4 regions of the Neobacillus sp. DFD-2R genome follow, and region 3 is predicted to be linked to each of the others. Evidence: riboswitches for the same ligand, from Rfam matches in the RefSeq annotation. Region 3 holds a riboswitch; each other region holds the start of a gene.
What was found. Region 3 has a riboswitch for cyclic di-GMP ahead of AC3ANV_RS22225 (DUF192 domain-containing protein). Riboswitches for the same ligand answer to the same signal wherever they lie in the genome.
Positions count from the first base shown of each region.

Region 1: linked by a shared signal. The riboswitch ahead of AC3ANV_RS01515 (anti-repressor SinI family protein) and the one ahead of AC3ANV_RS22225 (DUF192 domain-containing protein) in region 3 are both predicted to bind cyclic di-GMP.
Region 2: linked by a shared signal. The riboswitch ahead of AC3ANV_RS01440 (hypothetical protein) and the one ahead of AC3ANV_RS22225 (DUF192 domain-containing protein) in region 3 are both predicted to bind cyclic di-GMP.
Region 4: linked by a shared signal. The riboswitch ahead of AC3ANV_RS02470 (anti-repressor SinI family protein) and the one ahead of AC3ANV_RS22225 (DUF192 domain-containing protein) in region 3 are both predicted to bind cyclic di-GMP.

Region 1 covers NZ_CM173228.1:296,355-300,995, forward strand. Annotated here, with positions in the region: gene AC3ANV_RS01500 (hypothetical protein) at 1-247, shown strand, start outside; gene AC3ANV_RS01505 (YqiA/YcfP family alpha/beta fold hydrolase) at 474-1,310, opposite strand; gene AC3ANV_RS01510 (LCP family glycopolymer transferase) at 1,629-2,567, opposite strand; gene AC3ANV_RS01515 (anti-repressor SinI family protein) at 2,694-2,819, opposite strand; cyclic di-GMP riboswitch class I at 2,835-2,918, opposite strand; gene AC3ANV_RS01520 (DUF1659 domain-containing protein) at 3,108-3,326, shown strand; gene AC3ANV_RS01525 (DUF2922 domain-containing protein) at 3,363-3,581, shown strand; gene AC3ANV_RS01530 (YvrJ family protein) at 3,664-3,807, shown strand.
Region 2 covers NZ_CM173228.1:281,357-285,997, reverse strand. Annotated here, with positions in the region: partial or broken gene AC3ANV_RS01450 (IS4 family transposase) at 1-978, shown strand, start outside; gene AC3ANV_RS01445 (LCP family protein) at 1,225-2,211, opposite strand; gene AC3ANV_RS01440 (hypothetical protein) at 2,530-2,733, opposite strand; cyclic di-GMP riboswitch class I at 2,704-2,790, opposite strand; cyclic di-GMP riboswitch class I at 2,994-3,077, shown strand; gene AC3ANV_RS01435 (hypothetical protein) at 3,100-3,234, shown strand; gene AC3ANV_RS01430 (NUDIX hydrolase) at 3,304-4,410, opposite strand.
Region 3 covers NZ_CM173228.1:4,435,663-4,440,303, forward strand. Annotated here, with positions in the region: gene cpaB (Flp pilus assembly protein CpaB) at 1-660, opposite strand, end outside; gene AC3ANV_RS22205 (pilus assembly protein TadG-related protein) at 672-1,589, opposite strand; gene AC3ANV_RS22210 (TadE/TadG family type IV pilus assembly protein) at 1,601-1,984, opposite strand; gene AC3ANV_RS22215 (A24 family peptidase) at 1,981-2,499, opposite strand; gene AC3ANV_RS22220 (Flp family type IVb pilin) at 2,612-2,788, opposite strand; gene AC3ANV_RS22225 (DUF192 domain-containing protein) at 2,805-3,137, opposite strand; cyclic di-GMP riboswitch class I at 3,280-3,366, opposite strand; gene AC3ANV_RS22230 (spore germination protein) at 3,658-3,879, shown strand; gene AC3ANV_RS22235 (spore germination protein GerPB) at 3,900-4,157, shown strand; gene gerPC (spore germination protein GerPC) at 4,201-4,641, shown strand, end outside.
Region 4 covers NZ_CM173228.1:503,833-508,473, reverse strand. Annotated here, with positions in the region: gene AC3ANV_RS02480 (sigma-70 family RNA polymerase sigma factor) at 56-547, shown strand; gene AC3ANV_RS02475 (hypothetical protein) at 813-1,208, shown strand; cyclic di-GMP riboswitch class I at 1,360-1,443, shown strand; gene AC3ANV_RS02470 (anti-repressor SinI family protein) at 1,469-1,591, shown strand; gene AC3ANV_RS02465 (spore germination protein) at 1,598-1,717, opposite strand; gene AC3ANV_RS02460 (hypothetical protein) at 1,814-2,008, shown strand; gene AC3ANV_RS02455 (YwbE family protein) at 2,008-2,202, shown strand; gene AC3ANV_RS02450 (nuclease-related domain-containing protein) at 2,508-3,377, shown strand; gene AC3ANV_RS02445 (Rrf2 family transcriptional regulator) at 3,616-4,056, shown strand; gene AC3ANV_RS02440 (MFS transporter) at 4,240-4,641, opposite strand, start outside.

The DNA of each region.
Region 1 (4,641 bases), 1.3 Mb from region 3:
GGTTGCGCTAGTGTCAATTGATTTTGATGATTTACCAAATCCGATTAAATATGTGTCTAATAATGAACCCAATAAAGTACTGATACTCGAAAAGATCATGGGTATAATAAATCATTATGATATAAGTAAAGAGGTTACCTTTAAAAGTTTACATCAAGATGAGGGTCAAAAAGTGTACTATTACCGAATCGGTGAAACAGATTGCTTTGTATTAGTCGAACGAGTCGAAATGATCGAAAATTCTTAAATAAAAGTATCTAACGCCGAAAAATTTGAGAGCAAGAGAAGTTTTGAAAAGCGGCAATAATTACGATAAGAACTATAAAAAAGGAGAACAGAATCGTTCTGTTCTCCTTTAATATTTTCTAAATTCATTTTACGGAAAAGCAATTGGATTTTGTGTATCCAAAGTTGAAAATTGAATTCTATTTGAATTTTCTATCCTGCTTTATTGTAAAACTAGCAACTACTTGTTACTGTAAATAAGGAAAGAAACTTACGATCGGATGGGATTTGGTATCCCAATAAGGATGCCCCCAATAAATTTTTGCATCTTTTAAATCTAATTGGTTTTGAGTTCCTAAATGTTTACCGAAATAGTGAGTAAAATCATCGTAAATATAGTAATTACGCATGAAATAACTTTTATTACTTTTTACCAAACTATTGTATTTTGAAGAAGCAGCTACATAGGCACTTGCAGGAAATCCTGGAGCATTGTATGTAACAGCCTTTATTCCTGTTAAAGTTGAAACTGAGGAAGCAAGATAGCCTCCTAATGAATGACCGGTAAGTGTTATATCATTTCTTTTATTGTAATTAGGGACCATTTTTACTAAAGCCAATGCATCGTCAGTCTGTTTAGAAAAACCTATTACAGCATTTAGTAAATCTGCATATAACCAGTCCACACTATTATTGCTGCCTCGGAAAGCAACAACATATTCACCGGTTTTTAAATTCTTATAAATTACACCAAAAAATCCGGATGTCCTATTATATTTATAATTATAGACCTGCCAATCAAACGCATGCGTTCTTTTTAAAAAAGTAACAACATCTTTATCCTTTACAAATCCCCGGCTCTTTGCTTCATTAAATTTGTTCTTTATATCAGCTAATTTATCTGAATTATAATTGTAGGCAGACAAATTAATGGGTGCTTTTTGTGAGTCCAACACACTATAACTTAAAGCGCTTAATACAACCAAATTCTGATCGGAAGCAGCATTTGCATTTTGTGGTTTCATAAATATTGTGAAACAAATAAAAAATATGGCTAAAAACATAATTATTTTTTTACTTCTCATTATCATTATTTTCTCCTCACTTTTTTATGTAATTAATTCAAAATTCTGTTTTTTCACATCCGATAACACTACAAATTTACTTTTTTATAATCCATTTTAATCCACTAAAGTTAATAACCTCCTAAACTGTAAAAATTTAATACTAGTTCGATTTTAGTATGTCTAATGTACTATGGTCAACATATTTTTGGTTTAGATATCATTTAATTTCTGTGAAAGTCACCAATAATATTTTGCAATTAGCGTCGACAGGCCCTATCTGCCATTGTTATTAGTACTGGAGTCTTACAAAGAAAAAGCTGACAGGAATTACTCCAATCAGCTTGCTTTCTTATTCAATTCTAATTGTGCCTTAAATTCATTTTGAACTCGTTGTTTTTCTTCAGGTGCAACAAGCCCATAATAGATTTTATTTATCATTGTTCCGGTTTCTTTTATTTCCATTTGCTGAATGTTTTTTCCTGCTTCTCTATAATTCTTTTGAATGTCCATCATTTGCTCAAAGGTAAGATTTGTTTTTATATTTTTCTCAAGAGCTGTGAAAATAGTGGAATAGTTCGTTAAAGTCGAAAGGCTTGTACCTTCTTTGATAACAGCTTGAATAATAGAACGCTGCCGTGCTTCACGTCCGAAGTCACCTCTAGGGTCTTCATATCTCATTCTCGAGAAACTTAACGCTTTTTCACCGTTTAGGTTTACTTCTCCTAGTGGAAAATGAAATCCACCCTCAGTGAAGTCTAACGTATTTTGGACGGTAACTCCGCCTACAGCATCCACAATATCCTTAAAGCCTTCCATATTAATCTTTATATAGTAATCGATCGGAATATCAAGGAAATTCTCAATGGTATCCATTGACATGGGAACTCCTCCAAAAGCATAGGCATGGTTAATTTTATCATCCGTGCCTTTTCCTACGATTTGAGTACGCGTATCTCGAGGAATGCTCAGCATTTTTACTGAATTGTTAGTTGGATTAACCGTTAATACTATGATCGTGTCAGATCGGCCTTTGTCCCCCGGGCGTTCATCGACACCCAGCATTAATACTGAAAACGGATCTTTTTTCGTCAAAGCAACTGGCTTCACACGCTTTACCGGTTGCTTTCGATCAATCGGCTGGCTCATCGTTTCCACAGCATTTTTAAACGATTTATATACGGAGTAACCATAAACTCCTCCTGCAACCAATAGCACTAGGAGTACGATACTCGTTATTTTTAACCACTTTCGACTTTTCTTTTTTTGAGACCTCATTTGATGCACCCCCGAGAAAGTTTTAAGAATTAATTTTAAATAATAATTGTTTTATTACAAAAGTACGTATGTAAAGTAGAGAATTTTAACAATGGGTTATTGAATAAAAAAAGACCTTCATAGAGGTCAAGCAGTTTGATTGAAGAACTCCTTTATTTCTTCAACCGTTATGCCGGTATTTAAAGCTTCCAAAATCAGTTCTACCCATTCTTTGTCTAATTCTTTTTCATCAATCAAAGTAGTAGTTACCATATTTCCTCCTAAAATATAGGTAGCTCAGCCATCATAGCATAGAACAGTAGATCTGTAGCTTTGCGTCCCAATCTTTCAATTGGTTTGCCTTTTTCTTTTAAAATAAAAAAGCTTATGGGAAAATATTACCATAGTTGTTCTATATATAGAACAAAGAAAATTCCAAAAAGTTCGACATTAATTTACATTTATTGAATTTTTTTGTTAATTTCTAATAAAAGATTGTTATCTACCATGTCCTTTTTCTCCCTTTTTTAATATATAGAAGGTGAAAGGAGGTGGTAGACAATGGCACAGGCAATGTTAGCAGAAACAAAGCTGCGATTGGTCTTTGAAGTTGGAATGGATGAGAAGGGTGCTCCGATTTTAAAAGCAAAGACATTGAACAACATCAAGAAAGAAGCAACAGCAAATCAGCTCTATCAAGTGGGACAAGCCTTATCTGTTTTGTGTAAAGATACGCTGAACAGTGTTGAAAGAGCGGATAACACCGAAATTTTAGCTTAATGGCGGGGGATTCGATTACGATAGGAGGTGAAAGGGATGGCTAAAACATTGGAATTACAATTTGCTACCGAGTTCGGGAAGACGGCTCGATTAACCGTTGATAATCCAAAAGAACCGGTGAATGAAGCGATTGTCAAGCAATCGATGGCAGACATTATTGCTTCAGGAATTATTACGACAGCAAGCGGCAATTTAGTTTCCGCTCAAGGTGCTAGAATCGTAGAACGAAATATAACTGATTATGAACTTGCTTAATGAATAGAGGAAAGGCCGGATTACGTTAAAGCCGGCCTTTCTTTTTACATGTCTTCATAATGAAAAGAAAGGAGATAGGATCGTGGATGAGCTCATACCTCTCATTAGTCAGGTAGGATTCCCTATTGTTGTGTCCTTTTACTTGCTTTATCGGATTGAAACAAAGCTTGATATGGTGGTTCAATCAATTCAGAATCTGCCCGAACGAATGAAGGAAAGGAATTGAATAGTGTCTAGTTCCATGTCTATATCAAAGGCGTAAAACATAGATATTTTTCCATGTCTATGTTTTACGTCTTTTATAATTTTTTTGATCGTTTTTTGGAATCAGCCCAATACTATCTTCTATATATAATGGCTGGATCTTGAATGCCAGTTTCATTCGGCAAGCGGAAGGAGAAAAAGGGCGTGATCCTGACTGAATGCAGGTCCCATTCGGACAGTTCAAGGTAAAAAAAGCGAGCTCGAGTCTGAAAGCAGGTCTGATTCGGACAGGTCAAGGTAAAAAAAGCGAGCTCGAGTCTGAAAGCAGGTCCCATTCGGACAGTTCAAGGTAAAAAAAGCGAGCTCGAGTCTGAAAGCAGGTCTGATTCGGACAGGTCAAGGTAAAAAAAGCGAGCTCGAGTCTGAAAGCAGGTCCCATTCGGACAGGGCGAGGCAAAAAAAGCGAGCTCGAGTCTGAAAGCAGGTCTGATTCGGACAGTTCAAGGGAAAAAAAGTGAGCTCGAGTCTGAATGAAGGTCTGATTCGGACAATTCAAGGGAAAAAAAGTGAGCTCGAGTCTGAAAGCAGGTCTGATTCGGACAGTTCAAGGGAAAAAAAGTGAGCTCGAGTCTGAATGAAGGTCTGATTCGGACAATTCAAGGGAAAAAAAGTGAGATCGAGTCTGAATGAAGGTCTGATTCGGACAATTCAAGGGAAAAAAAGCGAGATCGATTCTGAAAGCAGGTCACATTCGGACAGGACGAGGCAAAAAAAGTGAGATCGAGTCTGAAAGCAGGTCTGATTCGGACAGGACGAGGTTAAAAAAGTGAGCTCGAGTCTGAAAGCAGGTCTGATT
Region 2 (4,641 bases), 1.3 Mb from region 3:
CAGGCGTGAAAATCCAATTGGAATATGATTTACTGAGTGGTCAATTTCTTAACGTGCAGCTTGGACCAGGAAAGAATAATGATAAAACATACGGTACCACCTGCCTTGAAACCGTAGAGGCGGGCGATTTGTGTTTACGTGATCTTGGTTACTTCGATTTAGGAGACTTACAAGCCATTCATGATAAAGAGGCTTACTATATCTCGCGGTTGAAGCTGAATACACGCATATATACCAAGAACCCTGATCCAGAATATTTCAAAAATGGCACGTTAAAAAAGCAAACAGAATACATCCAACTTGATATGACACAAATGATGTCTGGTCTAACCCCTGGTGAGACGATCGAAATCCCCGAGGCATATATTGGCCAAAATCAGAAGCTTCCAGCACGTGTAATTATCCATCGTTTAACCGACGATCAAACGCAAACACGGCTGAAAAACCAAGCGATACGTGAAAAGAAGAAAGGTATTGTCATGAAGGATAAAAGTAAACATTTAATGGGCATGAATGTATATATCACGAACACGTTGCTAGAAGAAGTACCGACGAATTTCGTGCATTCATTGTATTCACTTCGTTGGCAGATTGAGATTTTGTTTAAAACGTGGAAGTCATTCTTTGAAATTGATGAATGAGAATATTAAAAGAGAACGCCTAGAGTGCCATTTATATGGACAACTCATTGGAATTCTCCTCTGTTCTTCTACGATGTTTCAAATGCGACAGCTTCTACTTGAAAAGAAAAAGCAGGAGTTGAGTGAATACAAAGCGATTTATATGATTAAAGATTACTTTCCGTTACTGTTTCAAGCGATAGCAGTTGGCCCAGAAGAACTTTTGAAAATTCTGCATCGCCTTTATCAGCTACTCAAAAAGAACGGTCGTAAATGTCATCGATATAAGAAGATGACCGTATTTGATATTCTAGGTGTTGTGTATGAAACGACGGTGAAGCATAGACAAGCTGCTTAGCAAAAAAATCGCGTTTTAATAGGCTTCTTTGGCATGCCTACTTTTCCATCACTCGCTAGTTTTGAAACAAGGATCATTTCGTATCTAGTAATTTACTTTGTTAGCTTGATGGGCATGGGGTACCACCAGCAAAACGCGGAATGTCGGCTGTACCCCATATTAAATTATGACTACTAGAAACGGATTTTATGATATTTGAAGGACTTGACTTAACAGAATGGAACTAGATGTAAATCCGATTTTATCTTAGCTCTGAAAATATTTATCTATGATGCTTTTCATTTGTTGCGGATCAATCACAATTTCATCGTTCTTTGCCTTTAAAATATCATCGTACATACTTTCTCCAACCCCTTGGAGCTGCAGGTAATGCAATTGTTTGTTAGGATCGAGATTTTTCACCGAAAGGCCCAGACTTATCATATCTGACGTTGACATATTGGTCCCGATCATATATTTTGATACGGAATTGACCAGTGCAGGCAGTTTTGGAATATTACCCGGACTTAAAGCTTCTTTTGCAATCCCTTTTAATGCCTCCAACTGAAGCTGCTGCCGTCCATAATCCCCATTTGCAAGGGAATGGCGCTCACGGGCAAGAGCTAATACCATTTTACCGTCAAAGAAATGGGGACCGGCATTAATGACCTGATTGTTTATTTTCACATCCGTTGGTACATTCATTTGGATACCGCCCATTGCATCTACCATCGATTGAAGACCCTCAAAATTGGTTTCAACATAATAATTTATCGGCACTCCCGTTAATTCACTAACTGCTTGAACCGCCTGTTCTATCCCTTGCTTAGGCCCTTTGTTGGCCTGCAAAATATACTGGACACTCGTTAATTTTGTATAGCCATATCCATCTAAATGAACACGAGTATCACGAGGAATACTTACCGCATTGATTTCATTTTTCCCCAAATCAACATGGACCAGCATCATGGTGTCGGAATGACCAATCGTTTCACCCGGTCTTTCATCTGATCCCATTATTAAAATGTTTAATCCGGGAGCATTCGTATAGGTTTGCTGTTTTGTCTGGTTTTTCCGGTTTGTCTGGTTTGTTTTCCCTGTTGTATCTGTCTTCCCGGTAGAAACAACAGGTATGGTTTTAAAGTGATTCATTGGCTGAAGCTGATTGTATTCAAATACTAGGGCCGCGACTGTAATAATGATAATTCCTAAAAAACTGTAGCCAATAACTTTCCATTTGCGCTTCTTTTTCATAATACCTCCGCCTTGTTTTACCATTTTTTAATTCAAAGATTCATAATATTTAATATTTTACCACCATTTGGAGTAACTGTCAGGAGCTTCAAAGAATGAGAAGGCTAAGAGGTTAATTTAGAAAATAGGCTTTTGCTTTATTAATCATGTCGTATTTTAATAATATCTATATCTCTTTATATTAATTTCGAAATCGCAGTTACATGGAAATTAAAAAATACTGCAACTACCTGCAGCATTTTTTTATTCTTGTATATTTAATCTGTAAAAAAATCAATAAACTCTATTCCACCGTTTACGGATATGACAGTAGATGATTCAGTACGCTTTCTCTTTAAAAAATGCTTCTATTTGCTCGTCGCCTCTTTTGGCAGCAAACATTAGGCTCATTGTAAAAAGCATGGCGATAGAGCCGACAACCACACCTGCGATAAAAATAAACATAGGTTCCCTCCAATTATATGTTTCATAATTCGCAGGAAGGTAATCATATTCGGCACCTGGCTGGCGTAGTTTATTCAAACCTTAGCCCCTATAGTTTTGCGCCTCCATTTTTCAATGGGTTTGCCCTTTCGTACGAACTATATAATTTATTCATATTATACCATCATTTTCCGGCAAAAACAGCACTTTTCAACTATGTAATATATAGATTAAGAGACTAAACAACTAGAGTTTTTTGAGATTAAAAAATTTAGTAGGAATATGTATTTATGACAATTATACTTAAAAAAGCCATTTTTTGATGATTTTCAACTTTTATACCTGTATAATAAATAAAGCCACATAAAGGGCACCGTCACCTAGGTGATGACGCAAAGCTATAGGGGCCTCTGTCAAATTTATAAGGCCAGCCAGCTACCATCAAACAGCAAAAGGGGAAATTTGATGTCAAACTATTGGCTTACACCTGAAGAAGTAGTTCAAAAGAAAAAGAGGAACAAAATCCTTCTTTATGTTTCAATAATGGTTGGGACGATCGTACTAAGTGCCTTGTTCACTTATCTAGCACATACTATATAATGAATGAGGGTCCTATTTACAGCTAGGATCCTTTTTTATTGTTTTGATTAGGGTACACCTAAATGAGATTTATTTTTCCATTATATTTCGTAGTGCACGGTCAATATTATTTTTCCCTAATTCACGTACCGCAGTCCAATAAAGGGCTACTTTTGCAGTTGACCACATATCTTCATTTACAATTAGTTCTGCTACACTCTTAGAAGTGAAATTCTTAAAAATAAGTAAGGTGTTTTCCCATTTACCCGAAGTCCCTCTACTTCTGATCTCCTGAATTTCTCTAGCTGTTTGGGGAACATGAGCATATCCGATCATATTCCATTGGTAAAAGTCCAAATCAATTCCATAACCCAAAAATTTGATTATATCTCTATTAATAATAATCCCCAGTTCTTCATTTGCTCCACGAACAGCTGTATTATATAAATCCGGACCATCATTAATACTGTGACGGTCCAATAATGGATGGACTCCTTCAACCACACTGATATCCATTTCACTACCTCTTGCACCGCTAACTTCTGTCCGTTGAGTCAGAATAATATTTTCATCAGATGTAATAACGACTAATCCAATCCCAAATCCATTAGCTAATATTGGTTGTACCTTCTCTAATTGCCTATAGGGAATATATTCTTCTCCTATTGTTTTACCTGAATTTAACTTTCTGGTTAACTGCATGTTCGTAGCCAGGAATGAGTAATAATCTGTTTTATAGAAATTAAATAAAACGGTCATATCTTCTTTATCTTCTGTTCTACTAGGTATGTATTTAGCTAATCCGTACAAAGGACCGTTCCACTTGTATTCTAAGCCATTTACCTCTTTTCCTTTTTCCTGTTCAGCAATTTCCCTTTTTATTGTCTCTAGCTCAACCGGCAGTGGAATCTCATCATGAATAACTCTACATTCTATATTTTCCGGTTTAAAATCAGACTGTCCGTCTCCATCAATCACATAAAAATGGGTTGAGGTATTTCCAATTGTAAAAGGATGAGACATAAAATCATTTTTCTCACTAAAAAGGCGCTTATACCTTCGTTTTATATTACTCTTTAAGTTTCTTAATCCATCATCAAATACTACACTCAAAAAAAGTCCTACAATGCCACCAACAAAAGCAGACAGCATTTCCCCCTTAATGGAATGTACTATTCCCTTTATCGTTTCCAACATGTTGTCACTCCTAATGAAATACTAAAGCGGGCCAACCATTTCCTCTCAATGCTTCAAAAAGAATATCATTCTAGCATTTTATATTGTATTTCTATGTTCAAAAATTAATAAGAATTAAACATAAAAGTAAAGACTATAGGTATAAAATACTAGCTTATATATAGTTATACCATAACCCTAACAACTTCATAAGGAAATTATGACATCAATCAAGATAATACTATCAATACA
Region 3 (4,641 bases):
ACGTTTATTGAGTATTAAGTTAATGATGCCTTGTTGAGTTGCATCAATAAGTTTGATTGAATCCTCCGGCTTTACCTCAAGTGTTACCGAACTGAATTCTTTATAAGGCTCCTTTGTATTTTCGGGAGTTAACATTTGTCTGCCCACCGCTAAAACCCTTACTTTTTTTAATAAAATACTAGATTGCGAATGAACTTGATTGGAAGTGTCTTTTGTTATTTTTGTAAAAACAACATCTACTTGATCTTCCGGTTCAATAAGATTTGTAACAGACTGGTTCAGGTTAACTCCCACAGAAATTGCACGAAATCCTTCCCGAACTTTACGGGAAACATAGACCCCTTCCTCTTGCTCGCTAACGAGACGATGTGAAAGAATAGGTTCCCCTTTTTCAAGCACCGAGGAGGCCAGCTTACCTTCTGCTTCTGTAAAACTTTTTATTGTTTCCGGCAGAACATTTTTGGCGGGCATTTGTACCATTTCCAACTTTTTCGAACTAATTTTTTCATTTTTATCGATTCTCTCTTTTGCAACCACCACTTCGACTGTCCGGACTGTTGCAGCCTTTTGGGTATTAAATTGTTTCATATATTGAAAAAATAAAACCGTAGTCACAATCCCCATGATGATTGATAAGATCAAGACCATTTTCGCTTTCAAATTCTGCTCACCTACTCCGTTAAACGTATGCTGTATGCCCCTCTATCTACACTTCCTTCGACATAAGAACCATTTCCCGTCCTTTTTATAAAAACTCCTGTGATAGAAGTATCTGTCGAGCTCATCGGATTTGTAATATAAAAATAAGCAAAACCCGTTATTTGTACGCTTTTCAATTGATTAGAAGAAATACTATATGGCTTATAGACCGGTACTAGCAAAATTCTTGAACAATTGCGAAGGCTGTAATCCCCCGGTGGCTGTGTACAGCCATTAACCCTTAAATTAATCGCACTCCTTGTATCCCCGGCAATATTTCCTGTTTGTGTATTAATAATATCTCCAATTTTAAGCTCATTCTGATATCCGTAGGTTAGATTGTCTGAATATGTTGCTGCCCCCGTCCCGCCAAGTGCTAATATACCAAAATTCCCAGATGTAACGTCTGAAGAAGTTACCTTTAATTGATACGATTTGTAATATTCTAATGTAATACTTTGATCAATTCCCAAGGGTGCTGCTCCGATTGAACTTCCTATTGCTTGCAAACCTGCTGCTGCATGAGCTGTTACATCCATTTTGTTAAACCCAAAAAGGCTAGCAAATGTAAGCTTCACATGTTTCATTAAAGTGATTTTCACATTATTACCCATATTTATTTCCAGATTTGTCAATGAAGCAGATTCCTTATGGGCAGTTAAAATGTCAGTCACAACGGTTGTTACTTTTTGATTGGTGTTGGTAAGTTCCTGTGCACCTGAAAGAACTGCCGCGTTGGCCGTTTTTTGCAGCTGGCTTTTTGTCATATACACTAAGCCGCCATCAATGGCGAGCCCCGCCATTCCCATTAAACATACAAGGGTAAGGGCTGCTAAAACGAGGATATTTCCGTTTTCTTCCTTCATTATTTTTTTAAAAAATTGAAGCATCTTTCTCCCCCTCATTCCACGCGAATGGTGGAACTTGTCTGAATGGTAAAAGAAGAAGGGAATAGCTTTGAAATTAATGGTGTAAAAAACTGATAGGGATAGGTTAGCGTTACTGTGACGTAGTCCCCGGAATTCCTGTTCGTATCAGTTGGACTAACACTTACCTGTAGCTTTGTCGTATCACCAAGGTGAACGTATTGATGGGCAAATGTTGAAATATCTTGGTCTTTTTCCCCTAATCCTGCTAATCTTACTGTTTCCTGGGCGGCCATTTGTAAATGTGCATATGAATAGAGCACTCTGCCAAAATCAAGAATCCCTGCTAAGATCAAGAAAAAAACAGGGAGTAAGAGTGCTGTTTCAACAAGGGATTGGCCGCGTTCATCCTTTTTCATATTGGAAAGCCTCCAATACGAAATACCTGATAGAGTGCACCTGCAGCAATGGCAACCCCATATGGATAAGTTGTTTTCATTGCCTCTGAATCAGGTAGAATCGGAATTCTGTTTCCATTAAGAAGACCATGTAGAAAATAAATAATCTGCTTCATCCTCCTTTTAAACCCCTTATGAAATAAAAGGACAAGGATTGCGATAATTCCGCCTGCCAAAGCCATATAAAAGGAGGTCATTAATACAAACCCGGCTCCTTTAATCCCTCCAATAACAGCCAAAAGCTTTACATCCCCGGCACCCATTCCTCCAAGGAGATAAGGGATTAATAATATTCCGAGACCGACACATGTGCCAAGAAATGCCTCCAGAAATCCATGCAACCCACCGGTAATAGCATGTAAAATCCAAGCTGCTAATAAAAAAGGAAGCAAAATGGAATTATAGATTTTCCGTTCCCTAAGGTCTGTTATCACGCATATAAGAACGAGTAAAACTAAGAGATAATTACTCCACATCCTGCTCCGCCTTTCTTCATGGACACTTTAAACCGACTTATTTTATAGAAAAAAGCCTCACGTTTGCTTCGAACGCAAGGCTATATTTAGACATTATTTTATAAACTGCTATCTATTTACCAGCATTCGCCAAGGCTGTAGTAACATCTGTAAACATTTGAGCGATTTGGGCTTTTAGTAATGCAAGTGTTGCAACAACTGCAACAGCAATTACTCCTAACACTAAACCATACTCAGTCATACCTTGTCCTTGTTCTTCAGTTAATAAAGCCTTCATTTTTTTCATCATGTGTAAAAACCCCTTTTTATTTTATAGTTAAATAGTTTCCGATTTTCGTATCCGTTTTCCGAATAGTTCCTGCAGGCAGTTCTAAAACGGAGTATGCTCTTTTTTGATACTTACCGACTGTTGCAGGCTTTATCGTTTCGTCCAGGCCTACAATTTCTAAGTCCTTGCTTAAGTAAAGAACATCGATCGAATAATTCATGAAGTATGTGTGAATGGATTGGCAGGGTTGGATTAGCAAGCCGTGTCCTTCCGGTAAACTTTTTGTAAACATCAGCCCTTTTAATCTTTTAAAAAAGGTATTTGCAGATGATACATGGTTTGCCAGTTCCGCTCCGTTTGTTTGGTTCACGACTATCAATGATTTTCACCCCCATACAATTAAAATAACCCCGCCTTTACCGAAAGGGGGGGGTCAACAGACATAGTTATATTTATCTAGATAAGAACTACAAATCTAGACAAAAAACACCTATGATAAAACACCCTGATCTTTCGGTAACTGGCTGGCTTAGTGCAGTTGCACCTTAGCCCCTGTAGCTTTGCGTCACTGATTTTCATCAGTTTTGCCTTTATCGAGATTCAGTGTTTTTATTATTCCGACTGATCTCTTAATCAAATAATAATCCCTTTTACCTTTATCGAATATCCTACTAATTTATCATTTGCTGTCGAATATAATAGGAAATTAGAACTATTTTGTTTTTCGACCCTTAAAAACAGCGACCTTGATTCGTATATAGAATATTCTTCCTTATCGAGCGGAAGAAATCATACCATTCCTCACCTAAGATTTTATTGGGCGGATCATTCACATTACATCCGCCCATACATAAGATGTAAGAGATAAAATGAAAAAGGGGTGGTTGATTATGCCGGCAATTGTTGGAGTTGCACAAGTCATAACTCTTGGGAGCAGTTCTATTTTCCATATTGGTGACGTCTACAAAATCATGCCATTCTCCACGGCGAAGACTTTTTCCGGGGCTGGTTCCTTTAACACAGGTGAAAGTTTAAATGTCCGAAATGATTTAAGTTCAACCAATACATCGGATCCGGATGTTATTGATTCTGCAAATATCCTTAATGCTTGACGAATGGGTGGTTTTAATAAATGAATTTTTATATCCAGCAGTCCATTCAAATTAATTTTATAAAAATCGGCGGGATTACCAATTCCTCTGTTCTGCAAATTGGCAGTGCCGGGATTATCAAACCTGCTGCATATTTATATAATACCGGCGGATTTACAAAACCCGCTCCCACAGCAAAAAAAGCAGCTGCAGCTCAGCCCTCTTCATTATTGGCACCATCAGTTCCATTACAAGCTGCAGTCCGCAGTGGAGGAAAATTAGGTGCTACAAAAAGTTAAAAGATATGGACAGTAAGGAGATTCCAAACGGTGAGGTGATTGAATGTATCAGGATTATTCTCAATATCTTCAATGGTTACAAATGTGTATTCAAGCACAGGAGCAGAGAATCGTTACTTTAGAAACAACCATACAAAAAATGCGGGAAGAACTAAAGCAAATGAAAGAAAAGCCAGCCATACATGTCGGCACGATTGAGTATAAATTTGATCAATTGAAGGTGGAAACACTAGAAGGTACATTAAATATTGGTTTAAATCCTTCCGATCTATCAGGAATCGAAGACTTTGCTGTACAAAATCAATCATTAAACACCCCATTATCTCCAAAAGAACAAATGCAGCGTTCGATGAAAATCGAAGAAACAATGTACATGTATTTAGAAACTGAATTACCGCAACTAATTGAGGATACCCAAACCAAACTAAATATACAACCAAATGAATCTTATTTATCTTTTATTAAACAAGATATTATAAAACAG
Region 4 (4,641 bases), 1.5 Mb from region 3:
TGGTAGTGGTACCCGGGAAAACATGGCAAAGCGCGCTTTCTGAAAGGATTCAGCCTTGGAAAGCTTTGAACAGTTAGCTCAACAATATAAACCGATGATCCATAAAATCATCAACTCGCTGCACATTTACAAAAATAAAGAAGAATTCTACCAGCACGGACTCATCGCCCTTTGGGAATCCGGCAGTCGTTTTGACCCCACTAAAGGGAATTTTACCAACTATGCCTACACATATATTAAAGGCATCCTGCTTAAGGAATTAAGTAAGGCCAATGAGGCTGAAGAAAGAAATATCTATCCTGAGGAGGAGTATTGGGAAACGATAGAGGATCTGTTTTCAGAAATTCCATTGGAAGAAGAAATCCTATTATCCTATTGCCCCACCTTGACAGAGAACCAGAGAAAATGGGTCATGTATACAGCCTTGTGTAATTTCTCTATCAAAGAGATTGCCGAAATGGAAAAGGTTTCGGTATCCGCAGTGAAAAACTGGCGCGCGGGTGCAAGGGAAAAAATGAAGGGAATGGTGAAAAGCGGGGCTTTTTAAATGAAGGAATCCAAACCAAAAACGCTCAGAATGCCTCTGGGCGTTTTTGGTTTATTGTCACTTTATGTATTTATCCGTTCCAATTTATTATTTTTTAGAATTGTCGTGTTTTACCACAATATTAGTCCATTCAGGATGAGGTTTGTCCTTGAAAACAAAGTGAAGCTCACTACTAAACTTTCATATCGTGGGGTAATACCGTTACATTTTGAAAGAATTAGCATTTCTTAATGTATATACCCTTGAAAGAAAGGAGGTTCTTAAGATGGAATTAAAACAGGAATGTATTTATTATCTTGATGCAGCGATTGAATCTCTTGAAAAAATGGAAGGATTGGTTAAGGTTAATAGATTTAAACGGGCAATCGCCGAAGAAGCTAATTTACTATATTATATTGGTCGGACACTAAATGGTATGCATCGATTACAATTCAATAATGAAGCATCAAGAGTAAATCCTCCGGAATTCCCCGAAAAAACGAGAGACCATACTAGTAAACAGCAATGCATTATTCTCATTAAACTTGCTCTTGCCCATTTAAATCATGCAAGATTACTCTTAGTTCAAGAGCAGTTTGAAGAGGCTGAAAATGAAGTAGCCTTCATTCTTACAGGCCGCATATTGCAATGCCTTGTTCGCTTATTTGACTACACCACTTAAATCGATGAGATTAAAAAACCCCTGTATATCATCAATTTACCACTTTAAAAATTCTAATAAAACGCAGAACAATGTCGAACTTTTTGGAATTTTTTTAATTCTATATACAGAACAATTATTGTAAAATTTTCTCATAAGTTTTAATACTTTAAAAAGATAAAGGCAAACCGATTGAAAGATTGGGACGCAAAGCTACAGATCTAATGTTCTTAACGAAGATGGCTGAGCTACCTAAAATAATTAATATTTTAGGAGGAAATATGGTAACTACTTTCATTGATAAAAAAGAATTAGACGAAGAATGGATAGACCTTATTTTGGAAGCTTTAAATTCCGGCATATCTGTTGCTGAAATAAAAGATTTCTTCAATCAATTTTCATGACCTTTCTTAAGGTCTTTTCTTATTTTCATATGCTTGATTTACTGAACCTGAACCGTGTGTATCCTTTGAGACACTTTTCGGAGAAACAAACAGAGAATCGCCAAATTGGACTCCCCCGCCACTCACGGTATCAATTTTTACCGGAAAACGTTGCCCTTTCACAAATAATCAAAAATAGATTATACTGGACTAACTATCCTAATTGAAAAGGAGTAATTTCCTATGACTGAAAATAATCAATCCGAAGCACCAAAAAAGAAAATCAGCTTGCAAGAAGCAATGAAGCAGCAGCTTGAAAACAAAAAGAACCAGAACGCCGCCGGTAAAGGAAAAGCGAATGCCGACCTTTCAACTAAAAAAATGAAAAGCCAGCAAACGAAAAAACCAAGCAATACGCGCAGAAAAATGGGTGTCTAATGAACGGGCAAAATCGGAAAGACATATTACCGGGCATAGCTGTTGATATTGTTTTAAAAGCGGACCAAAGAACAGGAAAGCTTACCAGAGGTATCGTAAAAGATATTCTCACCAAATCGGTCACCCATCCCCACGGTATCAAAGTCAGGCTAACAGATGGACAGATTGGACGAGTACAGAAAATTCACTCGTAAATAAAAGAACTAAAAAAGCATTAAGGATCAGTCCTTGAATGCTTTTTTAGTTGTTAACAAAAATAATTTCAAACCAGCTTTATTAGAACAGCTTTTTCAACTGCTCTTTTAACAAATATAGTATTAATTTACCATTTTTTAATTAAATTCCAATCTCTTAGTTGTTAGTTGAAAATATTGTTATAATAGACCACAGAAGGTAGATGTTCGATACACGATAATAAAGAGATATGCAGCAAAGCGACGCTTCCAGGACCTCGATTCATTGGTAACAAGAAAAATAGTGTAAATTAAGGAGAAAATAAATGACCTGGTTAATTATTTCCACGTTACTTGCTGCGTCTGTCGCTTGGTTACTATATATTGTAAAAATGGAAAAGGCTAAACAAAAAGAATTAAGAAACAGCCATTATCAAGAGTTAGCCGCTATGAAAGAATTACAAAAAGCTTCTATGGAAACGGCAGCAGCAAAATTCGATGAGCAGGCTATACTTTTGTCCGAATCATACAAACGCGAAATAGAAAAGCTGATGATCGAAAATGAAGATATACGGAAAAATTATAGAAACCGAGGGGAAATCATTACCCATCAGATTCTAGAAAATTTTAAATCTGAGTTAATTAGAAAAGGCAGTATTTCACCGGATGAAATGATGATTATGCCGAACATTTTCATCCCGGAAGAAAATGGTAGTACCCGGCAGATTGATCACCTTGTACTTTTATCAACCGGTATATACTTAATAGAAACCAAACACTGGAAAGGCCATATAGTAATGGGAGTGACAAGAAGGGGCAGCCGCAAATTTTCTTTTTTAGCAGATTTAATGGACAGCGAGGAAGAGGACACACTTATATTTGATAAAACTGAGTCGGGAGTCTTAACTGTAAAGACTTATGAAAATCCAATTCGCCAGGTTCAAAAGACAGCCGTTATCCTCTCAAATTATTTAAAAAGGCAAGATATTGAAACGTGGATAAACACCTTGGTATTTTTTAATTACGATGAAAAAGAGGTACACGATTGGCCTGATAACAGCATCGTAAAACAGTTTACGAATAAAGAGCAATTACAACAGTTTTTTATAAATGAGCTTACATCCCGAGAAAGAATATACGGAGCTTTTCAGCTTAAAAATATAAAGTATCTTATCGAAAGCGCCAATTATATTTGAAAAAATAAGATAAACAACCAAAAGCGATGAGTTTTATTCTCGTCGCTTTTACTTTAGACCCGATCATTGAAAACTGGCAATAAACCCTAAATTTTTTGTAAGTAAATCGATTACTTGTAACTAATAATTTTACCTGTAATCAATTTGGCAACACCTTTAAAAAAGCACTTTTTTAGGGTATAATAAACTTGTAATCAAATTAATTACATGGTGATATTTAGTATGGAAGGTGAAATCAATGTCTATAAGCAGCCGGTTTGCTGTTGGTATTCATATTCTTGCTCTTATTGAAATAAATAAAAGTGGAGTAAGCACGTCTGAATTTTTAGCGGGGAGTGTAAACACAAATCCTGCAGTAATCAGGAAAATTATGGGGATGCTAAAAAATGCAGGATTGGTAAAAGTACGCCCTGGTATTGCAGGGGCGGAACTTGCTAAAGCTTTATCGGATATAACATTATTGGACGTTTATAAAGCAGTTGATGTTGTAAAGGAAAAGGAACTATTTAGCGTACATGAAAATCCAAACCCGGATTGTCCGGTTGGGCGAAATATTCAAGCTACAATTGGCCAACATTTATCAATAGCTCAGACAGCCCTAGAGAAGGTTCTTGGAAATGTAACAATCGAAGATGTAGTAAAAGATATTATAGAAAAAGAAAAATTAACAACTAAATAACGCTACAAAACCAAGAGAAAAAAATGGCTTTAAACTGATTAACTATAACAGGAAGCCTGTTTAAAAACAGACTTCCTTTTTTGTTGATGTATAAACTCACAAATAAAGACTCATCGCAGCACCAATTTTCAAGTCAGGCACCCGTTACTTTAAGTATTTTTATTCACACTCTGTTAACTATTACTAATTAACTTGGACTACTTTAATAACTTTCTTCGAATTCTGTGCCATTTTTGAAACGAATACCCAAAGGATAAAACCAATAATAAGGAAGCCAACATTCATGCTGATTACTCCTCCCCATCCGAATGCGGACCAAAACAACCCTCCGAGTGTTCCTCCTACACTTGAGCCAGTATAGTAAAGAAATAGATATAATGAAGAGGCTTGTGCTTTGTTTTGTAAAGCACGTTGTCCGACCCAGCTGCTTGCAATCGAATGACCTCCAAAGAATCCATAGGTAAACAATCCAAGTCCAAGTATTTTAATAAATAAATTAGAATCCAAAGTCAAACAGACGCCGATTAATGCAATTAATAAGCATATGAATAATATTTTTTGCTTACCGTGGCGATCTACCCATTT